4 regions of the Nonomuraea sp. NPDC050790 genome follow, and region 1 is predicted to be linked to each of the others. Evidence: riboswitches for the same ligand, from Rfam matches in the RefSeq annotation. Region 1 holds a riboswitch; each other region holds the start of a gene.
What was found. Region 1 has a riboswitch for thiamine pyrophosphate ahead of thiC (phosphomethylpyrimidine synthase ThiC). Riboswitches for the same ligand answer to the same signal wherever they lie in the genome.
Positions count from the first base shown of each region.

Region 1 (4,610 bases):
CCAGGCCGTTGGCGTCGAGGCCGTAACCGAATCCCGGCTTGCCGGCCGCGTCGCGCAGCGGCTTGGTCTCGCGCCATGCCGCGGCGAAGCCCTCCGCTCCGTGGCCGTATGAGGTGACCATGCCGCCGAGCCGGTAGATGCGCTGGTAGTTGAGCGCGTCGGTCCAGCTGTGCGAGGAGATCACGCCGGGGTAGCCGGCCTGCTCCAGCAGCGTCAGCGTCCGGTCGGCCGCCTTGACGCTCATGTGGTCGATCTCGATGAGCATGCCGCGGCTCATCATGCCCTTGACCATGTGCTCGCCGAGCGAGGTCAGTCCCCGCCTGTTGCAGTGTGGCCCCGGCGGGTAGACGGGCAGGCTGACGCCGGGCGGTAGCCAGCGGGCCAGTTCGGGCGGGAGCACCGCGGGCGAGATCGTGTTGTCGCGCTGCGGGCCCGTGCACGCCTCGGTCTGCCAGAAGCGGCCGGACGACAGGAAGTTGCCCAAGTTCACGATGGCGCCCTGGGTGCCGGAGTCGAAGCGCACGCCGCACAGGGCGTTGTCGTACTTGTGGCAGACGAACATGGAGCGGACGCCGAGTTCGTACATCTCGTCCAGGCCCCGGTCGATCTGCGCCTTCGTGCAGTGCGGGATGCCGAGTGTCTGGCGGCAGCCGAACGGCTCGGAGGTCTCGATGCCGAGCACCACGGCCAGCTTCCCAGCGGCGATGACCGAGCGGGCCTCGGCCGGGCTCCTGACCACGCGGAACCAGCCCTGGCCGGGGCCGCCGCTCTGCTGGTCGATGTAGTCCTGCATCTCGAAGGTACGGCGGGCCTCCAGCCGGATGGAGCCCATCTCGTCACAGGGGTTGGTCTTCAGCGGGTAGATCTCGCAGAGCTGCCGGTTGGCCACGAGGTCGTTGACCATGATCCGCAGCCCGCCGCGCCAGGCGCGCTCGATCCACGTGTAGTACGCCTGCTGGTGGGTGAGGGAGTCGTGGGCCGGCCAGCTACGGAACGTGGGCCAGCCGACCGGGTCATGGGTGCCGGTCGGCCGGCCGGTGCGGGTGAAGTTCTCGAACCAGGCGGCTTCACCGTTCGGGAAGTGGTCGAGGCAGTCGACCAGCGCCCTGGCGATGCCGCCCGGGTCGAACGGCTTGCCGCAGAGCAGCTTGCCGCCGAAGGCTTCGTAGGACATGAGGTGGCTGTGCGCGTCGATGAAGCCGCTCACGGGCTGCTCGCTGCGGGATAACGCGGGGGCGGGTAACGCGAGCAGGGCGATGGCGACCAGGACGGCGAGTATGCGGCTGATCACGCCCTCAGCGTGGGCTCCTTACACACGCCAGTCAAGACCCAATATGAGTCCTACTCGCTATTTTGGGTCCGCCGGATTTCCGCCCCGGACATAGACCTCGCCGCCCCGTTCGGTGAACTCCACCGCCTTCTCCGCCATCCCCGCCTGGATGGCCGCGGAGTCCGTAAGTCCATGCTCCTCCGCATATTTCCGGACATCATGGGTGATCTTCATCGAACAGAACTTCGGCCCGCACATACTGCAGAAATGCGCGGTCTTGGCGGGCTCGGCCGGCAGGGTCTGGTCGTGGAACGACCGCGCCGTCTCCGGGTCCAGCGACAGGTCGAACTGGTCCTCCCAGCGGAACTCGAAGCGGGCCTCCGACAGCGCGTCGTCCCACTCCTGCGCCCTCGGGTGGCCCTTGGCGAGGTCCGCCGCGTGGGCCGCGATCTTGTAGGTGATGACCCCGGTCTTGACATCGTCCTTGTCGGGCAGGCCCAGGTGCTCTTTCGGGGTGACGTAGCAGAGCATGGCGGTGCCGTACCAGCCGATCATCGCGGCGCCGATGCCCGAGGTGATGTGGTCGTAGCCGGGCGCGACGTCGGTCACCAGCGGGCCCAGCGTGTAGAAGGGCGCGTCGTCGCAGATCTCGCGCTGCAGGTCGACGTTCTCCTTGATCTTGTGCATGGGCACGTGCCCCGGCCCCTCGATCATGACCTGCACGTCGTGCGCGCGGGCGACCCGGGTCAGCTCGCCCAGCGTGCGCAGTTCGGCGAACTGCGCCTCGTCGTTGGCGTCGGCGATCGAGCCGGGCCGCAGGCCGTCCCCGAGCGAGAAGGCCACGTCGTAGCTCGCCAGCAGCTCGCACATCTCCTCGAAGTGCTCGTACAGGAAGCTCTCGCGATGGTGGGCCAGGCACCACGCCGCCATGATCGAGCCGCCGCGCGAGACGATGCCGGTCTTGCGCCGCGCGGTCAGCGGCACGTACGCCAGCCGCACCCCGGCGTGCACGGTCATGTAGTCGACGCCCTGCTCGCACTGCTCGACCAGCGTGTCCCGGTAGACCTCCCAGGACAGGTCGGCCGCCACGCCGCCGACCTTCTCCAGCGCCTGGTAGATCGGAACGGTCCCGATCGGCACCGGCGCGTTCCTGATGATCCACTCGCGGGTGGTGTGGATGTCGCGCCCGGTCGACAGGTCCATCACGGTGTCGGCGCCCCACCGGGTGGCCCAGGTCATCTTCTCCACCTCCTCGGAGATCGAGGAGGCGACCGCGGAGTTGCCGATGTTGGCGTTGATCTTCACGTGGAAGTTGCGGCCGATGATCATCGGCTCGCTCTCGGTGTGGTTGACGTTGGCCGGGATGATCGCCCGGCCGGCCGCCACCTCCTTGCGCACGAACTCGGGGCTCACTCCCTCTCTGACCGCGACGAACTCCATCTCCTTGGTGACGACGCCCCGCCGGGCGTAGGCGAGCTGGGTCACGGGCGCCCCTGTGGCCCGCAGCGGCTTGCGTCCGTCGCCGGGGAAGACCTCGGTGTTCCTGCGGGCCCAGGCCGCCTGCTCCTTGAAGCCGTCGTCGATCGGGCGCACCTGGCGGCCGCCGTAGCGCGCCACGTCACCGCGCTCCAGCACCCACACCTCCCGCAGCCGCGGCAGGCCGCGCGTGATGTCGGTGTTGGCCGGCCCGGAGGTGTCGTAGAGCTCCACCGCCGTGCCGTTCGACAGATGCACCCGCCGCATGGGCACCCGCAGGTCACCGAGATGGATCTTGGAAAAGCGCGCGTCGCTCATCGCGCAAACTCCCTTCGCCGGCATTACCCGGATCAGGTTCTGGCGGTCGGCGGCTGCTCCAGCCGTCCTCTCAGCCCGGTTGCACCGGGCTCCCGCGTTCGGACCGCGCCACCGTACCCCGGAGACCCGGGGTACGCACAAGACCCTTTACAGCGGCGGCTCGTCGATACGGCGACGCTCCTCGTAGACCGTCGTCGTCCGACGCGCGTTCGGGTCCTCGTAGACCGGCTCCTGGATGACACGGCGGGTAACGTGCATCCGGTACAGGCCGAACAACAACCCGACCAGACCACCGATCATGAGGACGACGCCGATCACATTGATGTCCAGCCCGGCGAGGTCGAACTCGACCGCCCAGGTCAGGATCGCGCCGAGCATGATGAGGATGATGCCTCCGGCGATTGTCATAATGCACCTCCAGAGGAAACACCTATCCCCATGTCGAAGAACAAACCTGTCGTCGTGATCGGGCTCATGGGCTCCGGCAAGACGACCGTGGGCAAGCTGCTGGCCCGCGAGCTGGGCGTGCCCCTCAGCGACAGCGACCCCTTCCTGCGCGAGCGTTACGGCGCCAGCGCCGCCGAGATCGCCCGGACGGAGGGCGCGCAGGTGCTGCACGGGCGCGAGGCCGAGCACGTGCTCCACGCGCTCACCGAGCCGCCCCAGGTCATCGCGGCGGCGGCCAGCACCGTGGAGGACCCGAGGGTGCGCGAGGCCCTCGGCGCCGCCTTCGTGGTCTGGCTGGACGCCCCCGACGAGATCCTGGCCCAGCGCATGCGCACCTCCGACCACCGGCCGGAGTTCTCGCCCTCGGCTATGCGGGCGCGCCGCGGGCGGTACTTCGAGCAGCTAGCCGACCTGCGGCTCGACGTCTCGTCCACGACTCCGGAAAACACCGCGACAACCATTTATGAGGCTCTATAAATTGGGGAAATGTTCGCGAACAAACCCACCCTCGCCGGCGATCGGGTCACGCTCGTCCCCGTCGGGCCCGAGCACGTCGAGGGCCTGATCGAGCTGTGCGACGACCCGGAGGTCGCCCGGCTCACGGGCTCCCACACCCACAACGGGATCGCCCCCAAGGCGGCCCTGGAGTGGTACACCACCCGCCGCGACCACGACGACCGGCTCGACCTGGCGATCATGGCCGAGGACGGGTACGTCGGCGAGATCGTCCTCAACGATCTCGACAAGGACAACCTGTCGTGCAACCTGCGCATCGCGCTGGTGGGAGCACGGGCGTTCGGCAAGGGCTACGGCACCGAGGCCATCCGCCTGGTGCTCGCCCATGCCTTCTCCACCACTCCGCTGCACCGCATCGAGCTGGGCGTCTACGACTTCAACGACCGGGCCAAGCACGTCTACGAGAAGGTCGGCTTCGTCCGCGAGGGCGTGCTGCGCGACGCGCTGCTGTGGGAGGGCCGGTGGTACGACTCCGTCACGATGTCCGTGCTGCGGACGGAGTGGAAACCCCTGTCATAATGATCATGACGCACGGGTCCCTCGAGGCGCGCGAGGGACCTGTGGCGTCCGCGTCGCCAACCAA
Region 1 covers NZ_JBITGF010000013.1:154,350-158,959, forward strand. Annotated here, with positions in the region: gene ACIBEJ_RS46080 (Coagulation factor 5/8 type domain-containing protein) at 1-1,291, opposite strand, end outside; gene thiC (phosphomethylpyrimidine synthase ThiC) at 1,349-3,064, opposite strand; TPP riboswitch at 3,057-3,170, opposite strand; gene ACIBEJ_RS46090 (hypothetical protein) at 3,212-3,472, opposite strand; gene ACIBEJ_RS46095 (shikimate kinase) at 3,503-3,988, shown strand; gene ACIBEJ_RS46100 (GNAT family N-acetyltransferase) at 3,998-4,546, shown strand.

Region 2 (4,610 bases), on a different contig from region 1:
GGTTGGTGGCCTCGATGGCGCGGGCCAGGCCGAAGTCGACGACCTTGACCCGGCCGTCGTCGGTGAGCAGGACGTTCTCCGGCTTGACGTCGCGGTGGACCATCCCGCTCTGGTGGGCGGCGCCGAGCGCGGCCAGCACCGGGATCATGATCTCCAGGGCCTCGCGGGCCGGCAGCCTGCCCCGCTCGCGCAGGATGTCGCGCAGGGTCTTGCCCGGCACGTACTCCATCGACAGGTAGACGACGTCGCCGTCGGTGCCCTGGTCGAAGACGTGCACCACGTTGGGATGCGACAGGCTGGCCACGGACTTGGCCTCGCCGATGAACCTGCGCACGAACGCCGGGTCCTCGGCGAGCGAGCGGTGCATGACCTTCAGCGCGACCGTGCGGTCCAGCCTGACGTCGAGCGCCAGGTAGACGGTCGCCATCCCGCCCCGGGCGATCCGGGACTCGATGCGATAGCGCCCGTCGAGCAGTCGCCCGACGAGAGGGTCCGCGGTCGTCGTGTCCACGCGGCCGAGTTTACGGTCGTTTTGCCACTGGAGGGGCCTGACCATCCGAAACCGATGCCATTACGTGGCACTCCGTCGTCACTAAGGGTGCATGGGCGAGGACGCTTCAGCATACCGGCGGCGGGGGATCCGCCCGGCCTGGCGCGCCATCCGGCCCGCCTGGACGGCCGACCTCATCGCGGCGGCCATCAGGTCGGGCCGCTGCGCCCTGGTGACGGCGGTGGCCAGGAGCACCGCGTCGCAGCCCAGCTCCATCGCGAGGGCGGCGTCGCTGGCCGTGCCGATCCCGGCGTCCAGGATGACCGGCACCGAGGCGGCCTCGACGATGAGCTCGATGTTGTGCGGGTTGCGGATGCCGAGCCCCGAGCCGATGGGCGCGCCGAGCGGCATGACCGCCGCGCAGCCGGCCTGTTCGAGCCGCCGGGCCAGCGCGGGGTCGTCGCCGATGTAGGGCAGCACCACGAACCCGTCGGCGACCAGCCGCTCCGCCGCGTCGAAGGTCTCGATCGGGTCGGGCAGCAGCGTGCGCTCGTCGGCGATGACCTCCAGCTTGACCCAGTTGGTGCCGAGCGCCTCGCGGGCGAGCCTCGCGGTCAGCACGGCCTCGCCCGCCGTGAAGCACCCGGCGGTGTTGGGCAGCACCTTGATGCCGCGCTCGCGCAGCACGTCGAGCACGGAGCCGGGCGCGGACGGGTCGAGCCGCCGCATCGCCACCGTGGTCAGCTCGGTGCCCGAGGCGGCCAGCGCCTGGTCGAGCACCTCCAGCGAGGGGGCGCCGCCGGTGCCCATGATGAGGCGGGAGGCGAATTTCTCCCCGCCGATGATCAGCTCATCCACCCTGCACCGCCGTGAGCACCTCGACCCGGTCGAGCTCGGCCAGCGCCGTGGTCTCCCACGAGCCGCGCGTGACCACCTCGTCGTTCACGGCCACCGCGACGCCCGTGGTGGCCGTCGTCAGCGTCCGTACGGCCTGCGCCACCGTGGTCCCGTGGGGCACCTCATGGGCGGCCCCGTTGATCGTCACATTCATGAAATATCCCCCTTCGGGATGAAAAATGCCTGTTCAGGCGGCGAACCGGCCGGGAGCACACAACGGCGCCAGCTCTTCCTCCTCGCCCGTCAACAGGGCGGCCGTCAGCGGGGCCAGCAGCACCCCGCCGCGATGGTGCCCGGTGGCCAGCAGCAGCCCCGGCTCGCCGCCGGGACCGATGAGGGGCAGGTTGTCCGGCGTGCCGGGACGCAGCCCCGCCACCACCTCCGCCAGTTCGAGCTCGGTCACCCCCGGCACCAGCTCGCGGGCGTCGCGCAGCAGCTCGTACACCCCGCCCGCGGTCACCCGGGTGTCGAACCCCAGCTCCTCCTGCGTGGCCCCCACGACCAGCTCTCCGTCGCCGCGCGGCACCAGGTAGACGGGCAGCCCGTGCACCATGCCGCGCACGCACCTGCCCAGCAGCGGCCGCGGCGAGCGCAGGCGCAGGATCTGCCCCTTCACCGGCCGCACCGGCACCTCGGCCAGCGCGCCGCTCCACGCCCCCGCCGCCAGCACCACCCGCTCCGCGCGCAGCTCCTCCGGGTACGGCCCGCCGCCCGCCTCACCCGGGCCCAGCCGTACCCCCTGGACGCCCTCATCGCCCCGCAGCAGCTCGCGCACGCGCGCCCGCACCATCGGGACCCCGAGGCGCTCCAGAGCGGCCAGGAGCGCGGCGGCGACCCTGCGCGGGTCCACCCAGGCGTCGCCGGGCGCCAGGAGCCCGCCGCGCACCGACGGCGCGAGCATGGGCTCCAGGCGGCGGCATTCGCGCCCGCTGAGCCGCTCGACCCGGAGCCCCAGCTTCTCCATGAAGGCCGCGGTCTCCTCCAGGGCCGCCAGGTCGTCGGCGCCGAAGGCCACGTCGAGCGTGCCGTCGGCGCGGTAGTCGAGGGCACCGGAGCCGAGGCCCGCCTCGGCGGCCAGTTCCGCGGCGAACGCGGGCCAGCGCGCGAGGGAGGCCGCGCCCAGGCGCAGCAGCGGTTCCTCGGTGAAGGTGACCTCGCTGACCGGCGCGAGCATCCCCGCGGCGGCATGGGTGGCGCCGGAGACGGGCGCCGGGTCGACGACGGTGACGGGCCGTCCCGAGCGGGCCAGGCGCCAGGCCGCGCTCAGCCCGACGACGCCCCCGCCCACGATCACGTCCATGATCCGCTCCCTACGCCGGCATGATCCGGATCAGGTGTCTTACGGTCGAAGGCCCGATGAAGCCTTCCTCTCAGTCCGGTTAAGGCCGGACTCCCGCGCGTCTTACGGCCCCCACCCTACGGCCTCGCCCGGCACACCCGCGAATGACCCCGGTATCGTCGGAACCGTGGATCACGTCGTGGTGGTGGGAGCCGGCCTGGCCGGAGTGCGCAGCGTCGAGTCGCTGCGCGGGCGCGGGTTCGAGGGAAGGGTCACCCTCCTCGGCGAGGAGCGGCACCGGCCATACGACCGTCCACCGCTGTCGAAGGCGGTCCTGCTCGGCACGAGCGACGACAGCTTCGTCGACACCGACCTGGCCGCGCTGCGCGTCGACTTCCGTCCCGGCGTCGCCGCGAAGTCCCTGCGCGAGGGCCTGGTGGAGACCACCGAGGGCGAGCTGCCCTACGACGGCCTGGTGATCGCCACCGGCTCCGAGCCGATCCGGCTGCCGGGGGAGGGCCCCCAGCTCGTGCTGCGCACGCTCGACGACGCCCACGTGCTGCGCGCCGCCCTGGTGCCCGGCGCGCACGTCGTGGTGGCGGGCGCGGGCTGGATCGGCGCCGAGGTGGCGACCGCGGCGCGCAAGGCGGGCTGCGAGGTCACCGTGATCGAGGCCGCCGCGACGCCGCTCTCGCACGCGATCGGCGAGATGGGCGCGCTCACCCTGCCCTGGTACGAGGGCGTGGACCTGCGCCTGGACACGATGGTCAGCGAGGTCGTCGAGGGCGGCGTGGAGCTGGTCGGCGGCGAGTTCGTGCCCGCGCACGTCGTGGTCTCCGGCATCGGCGCCCGCCCGGTCCTGGAATGGCTCGCCGACGCCGACATCGACCTGCACAACGGCGTCGTCACCGACGAGCACCTGCGCACGTCGCTGCCCGGCGTGGTGGCCGTCGGCGACTGCGCCAACTGGTGGTCACGCCGCTTCCAGACCCGGATGCGCGTCGAACACTGGGACACCGCGCTCAACGCCCCCGACGTCGCCGCCGCCACCCTGATGGGGGAGAAGGCCGTCTACGACCCGGTGCCGTACTTCTGGTCGGAGCAGTTCGGCCACATGCTGCAGTACGCCGGCTACCACCGCGCCGGCGCCCGCGTCGTCCACCGCGAGGGGCCCAAGTGGTCGGCGGTGTGGCTGACCTCGGAGGACCGGATCACCGCCGTCCTGGCCGCCGACCGGCCCCGCGACCTCGTGCAGGGCCGTCGTCTCATCGAAGCCGGCGCCCGTCTTGATGTGGAACGCCTGGTAGATCCGGATGTCGCCCTACGGGATTGTGTTGTTTGAGCAAGCGCGGCATGTGGTAGTTGTGGTTTCGTGACGCTTTCTGTTGCACAGATCGACCGGGAGACCGACCAGCTCGTCAGCGAGTGGCTCACTCTCCCCGAAGTGGCCGCGCGCATGGATCTCACGATCGGACGGGCCAAGCAGCTCCTCAAAGACCACAAGCTCCTCGGCGTACGGCGAGGCAGCGGCGGGCCCCAGGTGCCCGCGGTCTTCCTCGACGGAAAGGAAGTGATGAAGGGCCTGCCCGGCACGCTCACCGTGCTGCAGGACGCCGGCTACGACGAAGTCGAAGCCCTGCGCTGGCTCTTCACCCCAGACGAATCACTGCCGGGATCGCCCGTCGACGCGATCAAGGCCGGTCGGCACACGGAGGTCAAGCGGCGTGCCCAGGCCCTCGGTTTCTGAGGCCCGCCTCTACCTCTGCACCGACGGGCGGCGAGGACGCGGCGACCTGGCCGACTTCCTCGACGCCGTGCTGGCCAACGGCGTGGACATCGTCCAGTTGCGGGAGAAGGGACTCGAGGCGCGCGAAGAGCTCGCGCTGCTCGAGGTCTTCCGCGACGCCTGCGACCGGCACGGCAAGCTGCTCGCCGTCAACGACC
Region 2 covers NZ_JBITGF010000005.1:503,225-507,834, reverse strand. Annotated here, with positions in the region: gene pknB (Stk1 family PASTA domain-containing Ser/Thr kinase) at 1-511, opposite strand, end outside; gene ACIBEJ_RS27575 (thiazole synthase) at 593-1,348, opposite strand; gene thiS (sulfur carrier protein ThiS) at 1,341-1,541, opposite strand; gene thiO (glycine oxidase ThiO) at 1,575-2,687, opposite strand; TPP riboswitch at 2,678-2,794, opposite strand; gene ACIBEJ_RS27560 (NAD(P)/FAD-dependent oxidoreductase) at 2,854-4,008, shown strand; gene ACIBEJ_RS27555 (Rv2175c family DNA-binding protein) at 4,039-4,413, shown strand; gene thiE (thiamine phosphate synthase) at 4,391-4,610, shown strand, end outside.
Region 2: linked by a shared signal. The riboswitch ahead of thiO (glycine oxidase ThiO) and the one ahead of thiC (phosphomethylpyrimidine synthase ThiC) in region 1 are both predicted to bind thiamine pyrophosphate.

Region 3 (4,610 bases), on a different contig from region 1:
TACGCAGCTCGTGGCTCGTGGTCGCCAGGAACAGATCCTTGGCCTCCTCGAGCTCCTTGGCCGTCGTCACGTCGCGGAAGTCGACGACGATCTCCCCGGTCTCCTCGATCCGCGCGCTCACCACGTCGAGCCAGCGCCCCGTCTCCATCTGGAACGTCAGCTTCTCCCCCGGCCGCGGCAGCGGGAACGGCGGCGGGCCGCCGAGGACCGCCTCGGCGCTGAAGGCGGTCATCTCGGCCGCCGCCGGGTTCCACTGCAGCACCCGGCCCTCCTCGTCGAGGACCGCGATGCCGTCGGCGCTGGCGTCGAACACCGCGCGCTCGTGCGCCCGCTGGCGTACCGCGTCCTGGTAGGCCATCGCGTTGCCGACCGCGATCCCGGCGTGCCCCGCGAGCAGCTCCAGCAGCTCCAGCTCGACGTGCCCCGGCTTGTGGTCGGCGAACAGCGCGTACAGCGCCCCGTACGGCCGGCCGCCCACCGCCGCCACGCCGAGCGCGATCGTGTGCAGTCCGGGCAGCCGGGCCCAGACCAGGTCGCCGAGCCCGTGGGACTCCAGCAGGACGGTCCTGCCGGTGCGTAAGAGCTTGCCGACCAGGCTGTTGCGCATGTCGGCCGTGGTGTCCTTCAGCGACTCCGGCAACTGGTGCACGCTCACCAGGCGCAGCCGTTCCCCCTCGATCAGCACGAAACCGCCCGCGTCCGCGCCGGTCAGCTCGGTGAGGCTGGCGGCGATGCGGTCGAGTACGGCGGGCAGCTCCAGCTCGGAGTTGATGTCGCCCACCACGTCGTTGAGCCGGCGCACCAGCCGCTCGCGACGCGCCACGCGCACCCGCGCGCCCTCGTCCTCCTGCGTCAGGTGGTGCACGCAGACGTACCCGGCCACCGCGCTGCCCTGGAGCAGCGCGCTGGTGTCGATGCGCACGTCCAGCAGGCTCCCGTCGCGGCGGAAACGCTTGGTGTGCAGCGAGACCTGGCCGCCGGTGCGCACGCGTTCGAGCACCGCGTTGTGCTCGGCGGTCAGCTCCGCCGGCACGATCGGGGCCCGGCGTCCGACGATCTCCGCGGCCGTCCAGCCGAAGAGCCGCTCGGCCGCGGGGTTCCAGTGGAGCACCGTCTGGTCCCGGTCGAGGGCGATGATCGCGTTCGGGGAACTGGCGAGCACCACGGCGGCGAGGTCGTCGTCACTACCTGCCCGCATGTCTCCCACATCTCCATAGTGCCCGTGGCGGGGTGCTTCCGTCGGGCGATCCGTCCGATACGCTGCGGTCACGGGTTCCCAGGTGGCGAAGTGGGTGAGGGTATGTCGAGCGGTGACCTCGATGCCCTGCTCCGCGTGACCTCCTCGACCTACCGCAGCGACGAGCCGCCCGACGTCGCCTTCGGCCTCTACCAGGGCGCGGTCGGCGCCCTCGTGCTCGCCGTGACCGCCCGCGGGGTCGTGACCTGCAGTTTCGACGAGGAGAACACGGTCTTCGAGCGGGTCGCCAGGCAGTTCGGCTCCTTCATCGGGCCCGACGCCGCCCGGCTCGACCCGGTGCGCCGCGAGCTCGACGCGTACTTCTCCGGCCGCCTGCGCACGTTCACCACGCCGGTGGACCTCACCCTCGCCACGCCGTTCGCCAGGACGGTTCTGCAGAAGATGATGGCGGTGCCGTACGGGACGACCACGACCTACGGCGAGATCGCCGAGCGCATCGGCCGGCCGCGCGCGCTGCGGGCGGTCGGGAACGCGCTCGCCGAGAACCCCGTCTGCGTGATCGTCCCGTGTCACCGGATCGTGCAGGCCGACGGCGGGCTCGGCGACTACGCCGGGGGCGCCGCCGCCAAGCGCCACCTCCTGACCGTCGAGAGCCGCTGACGGGCCGCCGAGAGCCGCTGACCGACCTTCGAGAGCCACTGACCGACCGTCGAGAGCCACTGACCGAACGGCGAGAGCCGCGGGCTCACTTCGCCCGCTCCCGCCCGCGCGCGCCGCCGAGCAGCCCGACCAGCAGCGTCACCAGCGCCGCCACGATGGCGCCGCCGAGCGCGCCGTTCATCCACGGCTGGCGTACGGCCTCGCGCAACGACAGCCAGATCCCGTCCCACGCCGCGACCGTGGGCGTGCCCGTGGTCACCCAGTAGGCCGCGAAGCCCAGCGCCCAGGGGATCAGCATCGACCAGCGGGCCGGCGCGTCCTCCGCGGTGTTCCACCGGGCGTGGCCGCCGAGCAGGAAGTAGTCGACCGCGAGCACCGCGAACATCGGCACGAAGACCGCGCCGATCACCCCGAGAAACGCGCCGTAGGAGGTGACGTCCACGGCCAGCGCGATCGCGATCGTCAGCACGCCGATGACGGTGGAGAAGATCCGCCGGTCCACCCTGGGCATGAGGTTCTGCAGGGAGACGGTCGTGGAGTAGACGTTCGCGAACGACTGGTCGGTCTCGCGCAGCACCAGGACGGCGAAGAACAGCGCGCCCAGCGGCGCCGCCACGAACGGCGCGAACACCGCGGTCGAGTCGGCCGTGACCGCCGCGGACCCCGCCAGCGCGACCGCGTAGACACCCAGGCCCAGGCAGGCGATCTGGGCCAGCGTGTAGCCGCCCACGACGCCGGTGAAGGCGGCCCTGCTGGAGCGCGAGTGCCGGGCGAAGTCGGCGGCGAGCGGCACCCACGAGATCGACAGCGCGATCACGTAGTCGACGGCCGGCGCGAACGCGCTCCAGTCGCCGCCGGTCTGCGGCGTGGCCTTGCCCAGGAAGTCCACCGCGAACCAGATCATCGCCAGGATCACCGCGATCGTCACGTACCTGCGCAGCAGCCTGATCGCGCCCAGCGGCCAGATCGTCAGCGCCGTGGTGACCGCTCCGGCGACGAGCACCCATACCGCGTACGGCACCGCCGTACCGAAGATGGCCATCGCGCCGTTGGAGATGACCCAGAGCTCGAACGCGCCCCAGCCGACCATCTGGACGATGTTGAGCACGGTCGGGATGTACGACAGCTTCGCCCCGAACAGCCCGCGCAGCAGGACCATGGCCGGTTTGCCCGTCTGGGTGCCGGGGATGGCCGACAGGCCCACCATGGCGGTGCCGATGAGGCTGCCGACCGCGGTGGCGGTGAGCGCCGCGGCCAGGCTCAGCGGCGCGTCGCCGAGGGGGTTGAGCAGCAGCAGCGCGCCGGAGAAGCCCAGCAGGCTGACCGCGAGGTTGGCCCACAGCGCGCCCTGGTCGAGCACGCCGAGGGTTTTCGGCGTGGCCCCGTCCAGGGTCAGGGCCACCTCCGAGTGGTGAGATCCCTCCGAGTTGTGTGATCCCTCCGAGTTGTGTGATCCATCGACGACACGCGTCATCGTGAACGCTCCCTACGCCGGCATTACCCGGTCAGGTTCATGCGGTCGGCAATGCGTGGGGATTGCCCTCTCAGCCCGGCCGTGCCCGAGCTCCCGCGCTTATGTAAGTTTCGAGCGGATTATGCCATCCGGCCGGAAACTGGCAAGACACGGGGCGGTCTCGGGGCCTGGGAGAATGGGTGCATGACGGTTCCTGAGATCGAGGCGAAGGACGTGCCCGCGGGCGCGTACCTGCTCGACGTGCGTGAGCAGGGCGAGTGGGTGGCGGGGCACGCTCCTGATGCGGTGCACATCCCCATGGGCGAGTTGCAGGCCCGTCTCGACGAGGTTCCCGCGGGGCAGCCCGTCTACGTGGTGTGCCGGGTCGGCGGGCGTTCGGCGCACGCGGCGGCCTGGCTCAACCACGTCGGCCGCGAGGCGGTCAACGTCGGCGGCGGCATGCAGTCGTGGGAGGCGGCCAGGCTGCCGATGGTGAGCGAGAGCGGCCAGGAGCCGTTCGTGGCCTGAATCCCGATTGCCGGGTCCGACCGCCGCCAGCGTTCCAGGGCGGGGCGGGAGAGCATCGGGACATGGAATACGAGATCAGAGCGATCGACCCGGTGATCGTGCGGGAGCTGCTCCGGGCCGACGACGCGGGCAGGGCGCCCGTCTTCAGCGTTGACGAGGAGGGCGGCGCGCCGCTGCGGTGCTGTCTGCGCAAGGCGGCGGCGGGCGATCGGATCGCCCTGGTGTCGTACGCGCCGTTGCGCCGCTGGGCCGCCGAGACCGGCGCCCACCCCGGGCCCTACGACGAACTGGGCCCGATCTTCGTCCACGCCGAGCCGTGCGCGGGCCCGGACTCGGCCGGTTGGCCCGCCGCCCACACCGCCCACCGGGTCCTGCGCGCCTACACCTCGGAAGGCCGCATCCACGGCGGACGGCTCCTGCCCGAGGGCGCCGACCCGCAGGTGGCGCTCAAGGAGGTGCTGTCCGACCCCGAGGTGGCCATGGTCCACGTACGGGCGGTCGAGTACGGCTGCTACCACTTCGCCGCCCACCGGGCTACTTGAGCAGTTTCGACATCCGCCGGTCGGCCAGCGGCTTGCCGCCGGTCTGGCAGGTCGGGCAGTACTGCAGCGAGGAGTCGGCGAACGAGACCTCCCTGATGGTGTCGCCGCACACGTCGCAGGGCTGACCGGCCCGGTTGTGCACGCGCAGGCCGGACTTCTTCTCCGCCTTGAGGTCCTTGGCCGCCACCCCGTGCGCCCGCTCGACCGCCTCGCGCAGCGTGGTGACGAT
Region 3 covers NZ_JBITGF010000009.1:137,280-141,889, forward strand. Annotated here, with positions in the region: gene ACIBEJ_RS39345 (PAS domain S-box protein) at 1-1,198, opposite strand, end outside; gene ACIBEJ_RS39350 (methylated-DNA--[protein]-cysteine S-methyltransferase) at 1,301-1,858, shown strand; gene ACIBEJ_RS39355 (purine-cytosine permease family protein) at 1,944-3,260, opposite strand; TPP riboswitch at 3,325-3,439, opposite strand; gene ACIBEJ_RS39360 (rhodanese-like domain-containing protein) at 3,516-3,839, shown strand; gene ACIBEJ_RS39365 (DUF1203 domain-containing protein) at 3,902-4,381, shown strand; gene ACIBEJ_RS39370 (Fpg/Nei family DNA glycosylase) at 4,374-4,610, opposite strand, start outside.
Region 3: linked by a shared signal. The riboswitch ahead of ACIBEJ_RS39355 (purine-cytosine permease family protein) and the one ahead of thiC (phosphomethylpyrimidine synthase ThiC) in region 1 are both predicted to bind thiamine pyrophosphate.

Region 4 (4,610 bases), on a different contig from region 1:
CGGCCACCCTGGCTCCGGCGTCGCGGGCCAGTTGTACCAGGAGCGATCCCGCCCCGCCGGACGCCGCGGTGACCAGGACCCACTCGCCCTTCCTGATCGCGCCGTGCCCGGCCAGCATCAGCGCCGTCACCCCGTCATGCAGGACGGCCGCCGCCTCCCGGAACCCCAGCTTGTCCGGCATCGCGACCACCTCGCCGGCCGAGGCGACGATCCGCTCGGCGTAGCCCGTGGACGACCTGGCCACCACCCGCCGTCCGACCCAGGCCGGATCGACGCCGTCGCCGACGGCCGAGACCACGCCCGCGCCGCCACCGCCCGGCACGTAGGGCACCTCGCGCGGGAACCAGTCGCCGCCCCAACCGGCGCGCAGCAGGGTGTCCAGGTAGATGACGTCGGCGACGGCCAGGTCCACGACCATCTCGCCCGCGCCGGGGACGGGGTCGGGCACCTCGACGGGCGTCAGGACATCGGGGCCGCCGAACTCTCGCACATGAATCGCTCTCATGCCCCCTACCCTTCAACCTCAAGCGAGCTTGAGGTCAAGCCCGTCGAGCAGCGCCGCCAGACCGAACTCGAAGAGATCGCCACCGGTGGGGTGATCGGGCTGGAGGCGGGCCCGCAGGCGAGGGAAGCTCCGGGCGATCTCGACCATGTCCGCCTCCGCCCGGCTCATCCGCTTCTCCTCGTCGGCGCCCGCGCGGCGTACCTTCGCGCGCAGGGCGGACTCGGCCGCCTCTCCCTGGGCCGCGCCGAGCACGAACATCAGGACCGAGGCGGCGGCCTGGTCCGCCTGCGCACCCTCGAATCCGGCCGACTCGTAGACGGCCAGGCAGTGGTCGTCGTAGCGGGCCTTGTTGGGGCCGTAGACGACGTGGGTGCTCATGGCGGGGATCAGCCAGAAGTGGCGCACGACCATCCGGTGGGCGCCGCGGGCGAGTTCGGCGGCGGCCTCGCGCCAGCCCGTGACCGCCGGGTCGGGCAGCCCGATCTCGCCGAAAACGTGGTCGGCGGCCAGCTCGACCAGCCGATCCTTGTTCTCGACGTGGTAGTACATGGCGGTCGCGGCCGAGTCGAGCTGGACACCGAGCCGCCGCATGTTCAGACCGGCCACGCCCTCGGCGTCCAGGACCTCGACGGCGGCCAGGACGATCTGCTCCTTGGTGAGCGACATGACGCCACCCTATTGCACTTTGTTCAACTCATCGGTTTTACTAAGTTCAAATCGAGGAGGCACACATGAGAACCCGTATCGCCGCAGTGATCCAGTTGCTCACCGCGGTCCCGTTCCTGCTGGGGATCTACACCGTGACCAGGTACGGCGCCGCCGCCCAGCGGGCCGCAGAGGCCGAGATGGGCCGCCAGGGCAAGTCCGTGGAACTGCTGAGCGGCAACGGCATCAGCTTCGCCGGCAGCGAGGGCCTGGCGGTCGTGATCGTCGTGATCCTGGCGGCCCTGGCGCTGCTCAACCTGGCCGGCAGGCGGATCGGCCGGATCCTGTCCTGGATCTTCCAGCCGATCCTGCTCGTCCTCGGTCTCGTGATCATCCCCAGTCAGGTCTTCACGGCCAGGTTCCTGGAGCCCGTGCTCCCCGGCGTGGACGCGCACGCTCTGGTGGCGGCCGCCCTGGGCGCCATGCCTGCCTGGTCGACGGCCGTGAGCTGGGCCAAGTTGCTGCTCACGACCGTGGGGTCGATCGTCGTGGTGGTGCTTCTGATCCGGTCGGCTAGAGCCACTTCGCGGTAGGCCAGGTCTCCAGTTGCCAGGCGCTGTCCCAGAACATCCACTCGAACTCCGCCGCCTTCACGAAGGCCGCCCGCATCTGCTCCAGCAGCGCGGGGCCGGCCTCCCCGGCCAGGCGGTCGGTGATCTGCTTGGCCCGCGTCACCGACGCCGCGTAGGCGGGGTCGGCGTAGGTGGCGATCCAGGCGCGGTAGGGGTGGGTCTCGGAACTGCGGCCCACCAGCGCGGTGCCGACGTCCTCGTAGATCCAGAAGCAGGGCAGCACCGCCGCCGCCAGCACCGGGTAGGGGGCCGACAGCGCGGTGGCCTGGAGCCAGGAGGAGTAGCCGAGGGCCGTGGGCGAGGTGGGCACGCCGGTCAGGTCGGCGGCCGTCAGGCCGTACTGCTCGATGTAGCCCTCGTGGAGGGTGCGCTCGGCGGCGATGGCGTCGTGGGCGGCCTGCGACCAGAACGCCATCTCGTCCGGGTCGGCGGCCCTGACGGCGGCGGTGGCCAGGGCCTTGGCGAACGCCTCCAGGTAGCGGGCGTCCTGGACGATGTAGAAGGCGAAGCGCTCGCGGGAGAGCGTGCCGTCGCCCAGGGCGGTGTTGAACGGGTGCTCGTGGATGGCCCGCAGCAGGCCGGCGGTTTGGGTCCAGACGTCGTCGGTGAACACGACAGTCCCTTCGCTAGTCCGAACTAGATCAGGTTCGACGGGTTTCGATCTCAGCCCTTGGCGGGCACCCCGCGTCGCGCGCTCACAGTAACAGCCGCCAGTGCGGTGAGGCCCATCAGGAGGGCGCCGAACCACAGGGCCCCGGTGACGGCCAGGTTGTCGGCCACGATGCCGCCGAACGCGGCGCCGAAGGCGATGGCCAGGTTGAAGACGGTGGTGTTGAGGGCGGTCGCCGCCTCGGCCGAGGCGCCGGCGCCCTGGAGGATCCAGGTCTGCACGGCCACGGGGGCGCCGCCGTAGGCCAGGCCCCAGATGAGCAGGAGGATCGAGCCGGTCACGGGCGTGGTGCCGGCGAAGGGGAAGATCACCATGATCACGGCCAGGGTGGCGCTGAGCGTGACGACCCTGCGCCTGACGTTCCACGAGGAGCCGACGAAGGTGCCGACGACCCCGGCGACGCCGAAGCCGAGCAGGATCGGCCCGATCAGGTCGGCGGGCACGCCGGAGACGTCCTGCAGGATCGGGCTGATGAAGGTGAAGGCCGCGTACTGGCCGGCGACCACGAGGAACGTGGAGATGACGGCGGCGCGGACCACGGGGTTGGCGAACTGGCGGGGCAGTTCGCGCAGGCGGACGGGGGCGGTGGCGGGGATGCGCGGCAGCAGCCACAGCAGCGCGCCCACCACCAGCAGGGCCAGCACGCCGACGGCGGCGAAGGCGACCCGCCAGTCGGTGAGGCCGCCGATGAGCGTCCCGGCGGGGACGCCGAGCACGTTGGCCGCGGTCGCGCCGCCGAAGGCCAGCGAGGTGGCCCGCGGGACGTGGCGTTCCGGCACCAGCCGTACGGCGATGCCCGCCGCCAGCGCCCAGAACCCGCCGATCCCGATCCCCACCAGGAACCGCGAGGCCAGCATGACGGCGAAGTTCGGCGCCACCACGGAGACCGCGTTGGCCACGACCATCAGGCCGAGCAACCCGATCAGCACGGTACGCCGGTCGAGCCGCCCGATCGCCACCGGCAGCAGGGGCGCGGTGGCGGAGGCGACCAGGCCGGGCACGGTCACCATGAGCCCGGCGGCGCCCTCGGAGACGTTCAGCGACCCGCCGATGGCGGTGAGCAGGCCCACGGGCAACTGCTCCACCGTGACCATGGCGAAGGTGCCCACGGCCACGGCGGCCACGGCCAGCCATTCCTTCAGTGACACATCTTCTCGCGTGGCAATGGACACGCCGATCACCTCTCATTGATAATCTCAACGTTGAGATATCATCACCTTATTGTGTGAACGTCAAGTCTGTGAACGTTAAGAGGTTTCGCCCATGAGCGACGCGGTGGACATGCTGCTGGCCCAGTGGAAGAGGGAGCGCCCCGACATCGACCCCTCCCCGATGGGGATCATCGGCCGGATCTCCCGGCTCAGCCTGCTGTTCGGCGGCGAGCTCAAGGCGTTCTTCCAGGAGCACGGGCTGGAGCGGTGGGAGTTCGACGTGCTGGCCACGCTGCGCAGGTCCGGTGCGCCGTACGAGCTGAGCGCGGGGGAACTGCTCAAGGCGGCCATGGTCACCTCGGGCGCGATCACCAACAGGATCGACCGCATGGAGGCCAAGGATCTCGTCGAACGCGTCAGGGACAGCGGCGACCGCCGGTCGGTCCGCATCAGGCTCACGCCGCGCGGGCTGGAGACGGTTGACGGGCTCGTCGGCAAGCACGTGGACAACGAGGAGCGTCTGCTGGCCGCGCTCGGACCGGCCGAGCGCGAACAACTGGCCGGGCTGCTGCGCACCTTGCTGGAGTCGCTGGGAGACACCAGCCTGGTAGAATGACAACGAAGAAGGCCGCTTCCCGTGATCTCGGGGGCGGCCAAGCTGCGTTCATGACCTTTCTCAGCCAGCTTGCGCGCACCGAGCGGTTCACCCTCGGCCGGCCGTCCTCCTTCACCGTCTCCCCCGACGGCGCCACCGTCTTCTTCCTGCGTGACAGCAGCCTGTGGTCCCTTTCCCGAGGTGAGGAACACCTGGTCGCGGGGCCCGGCATCACCGCCTACGCGACCGACGACGACTGCGCGGTCCTCGCCTTCGAGCGGGACGGGCAGCTCCACACGGCCGGCGGCGCGCTGCCCGCGGCCGAGCCGGTGCGCGCGCCCAGGCCCGACCCCACCGGCCGCCGCGTCGCCTACGTCAGCGCGGGCGCGCTCCGGGTGATCGGCGTGGACGG
Region 4 covers NZ_JBITGF010000009.1:203,622-208,231, forward strand. Annotated here, with positions in the region: gene ACIBEJ_RS39710 (zinc-binding dehydrogenase) at 1-505, opposite strand, end outside; gene ACIBEJ_RS39715 (TetR/AcrR family transcriptional regulator C-terminal domain-containing protein) at 524-1,171, opposite strand; gene ACIBEJ_RS39720 (hypothetical protein) at 1,237-1,743, shown strand; gene ACIBEJ_RS39725 (TenA family protein) at 1,724-2,395, opposite strand; TPP riboswitch at 2,383-2,477, opposite strand; gene ACIBEJ_RS39730 (MFS transporter) at 2,446-3,600, opposite strand; gene ACIBEJ_RS39735 (MarR family winged helix-turn-helix transcriptional regulator) at 3,716-4,219, shown strand; gene ACIBEJ_RS39740 (prolyl oligopeptidase family serine peptidase) at 4,270-4,610, shown strand, end outside.
Region 4: linked by a shared signal. The riboswitch ahead of ACIBEJ_RS39725 (TenA family protein) and the one ahead of thiC (phosphomethylpyrimidine synthase ThiC) in region 1 are both predicted to bind thiamine pyrophosphate.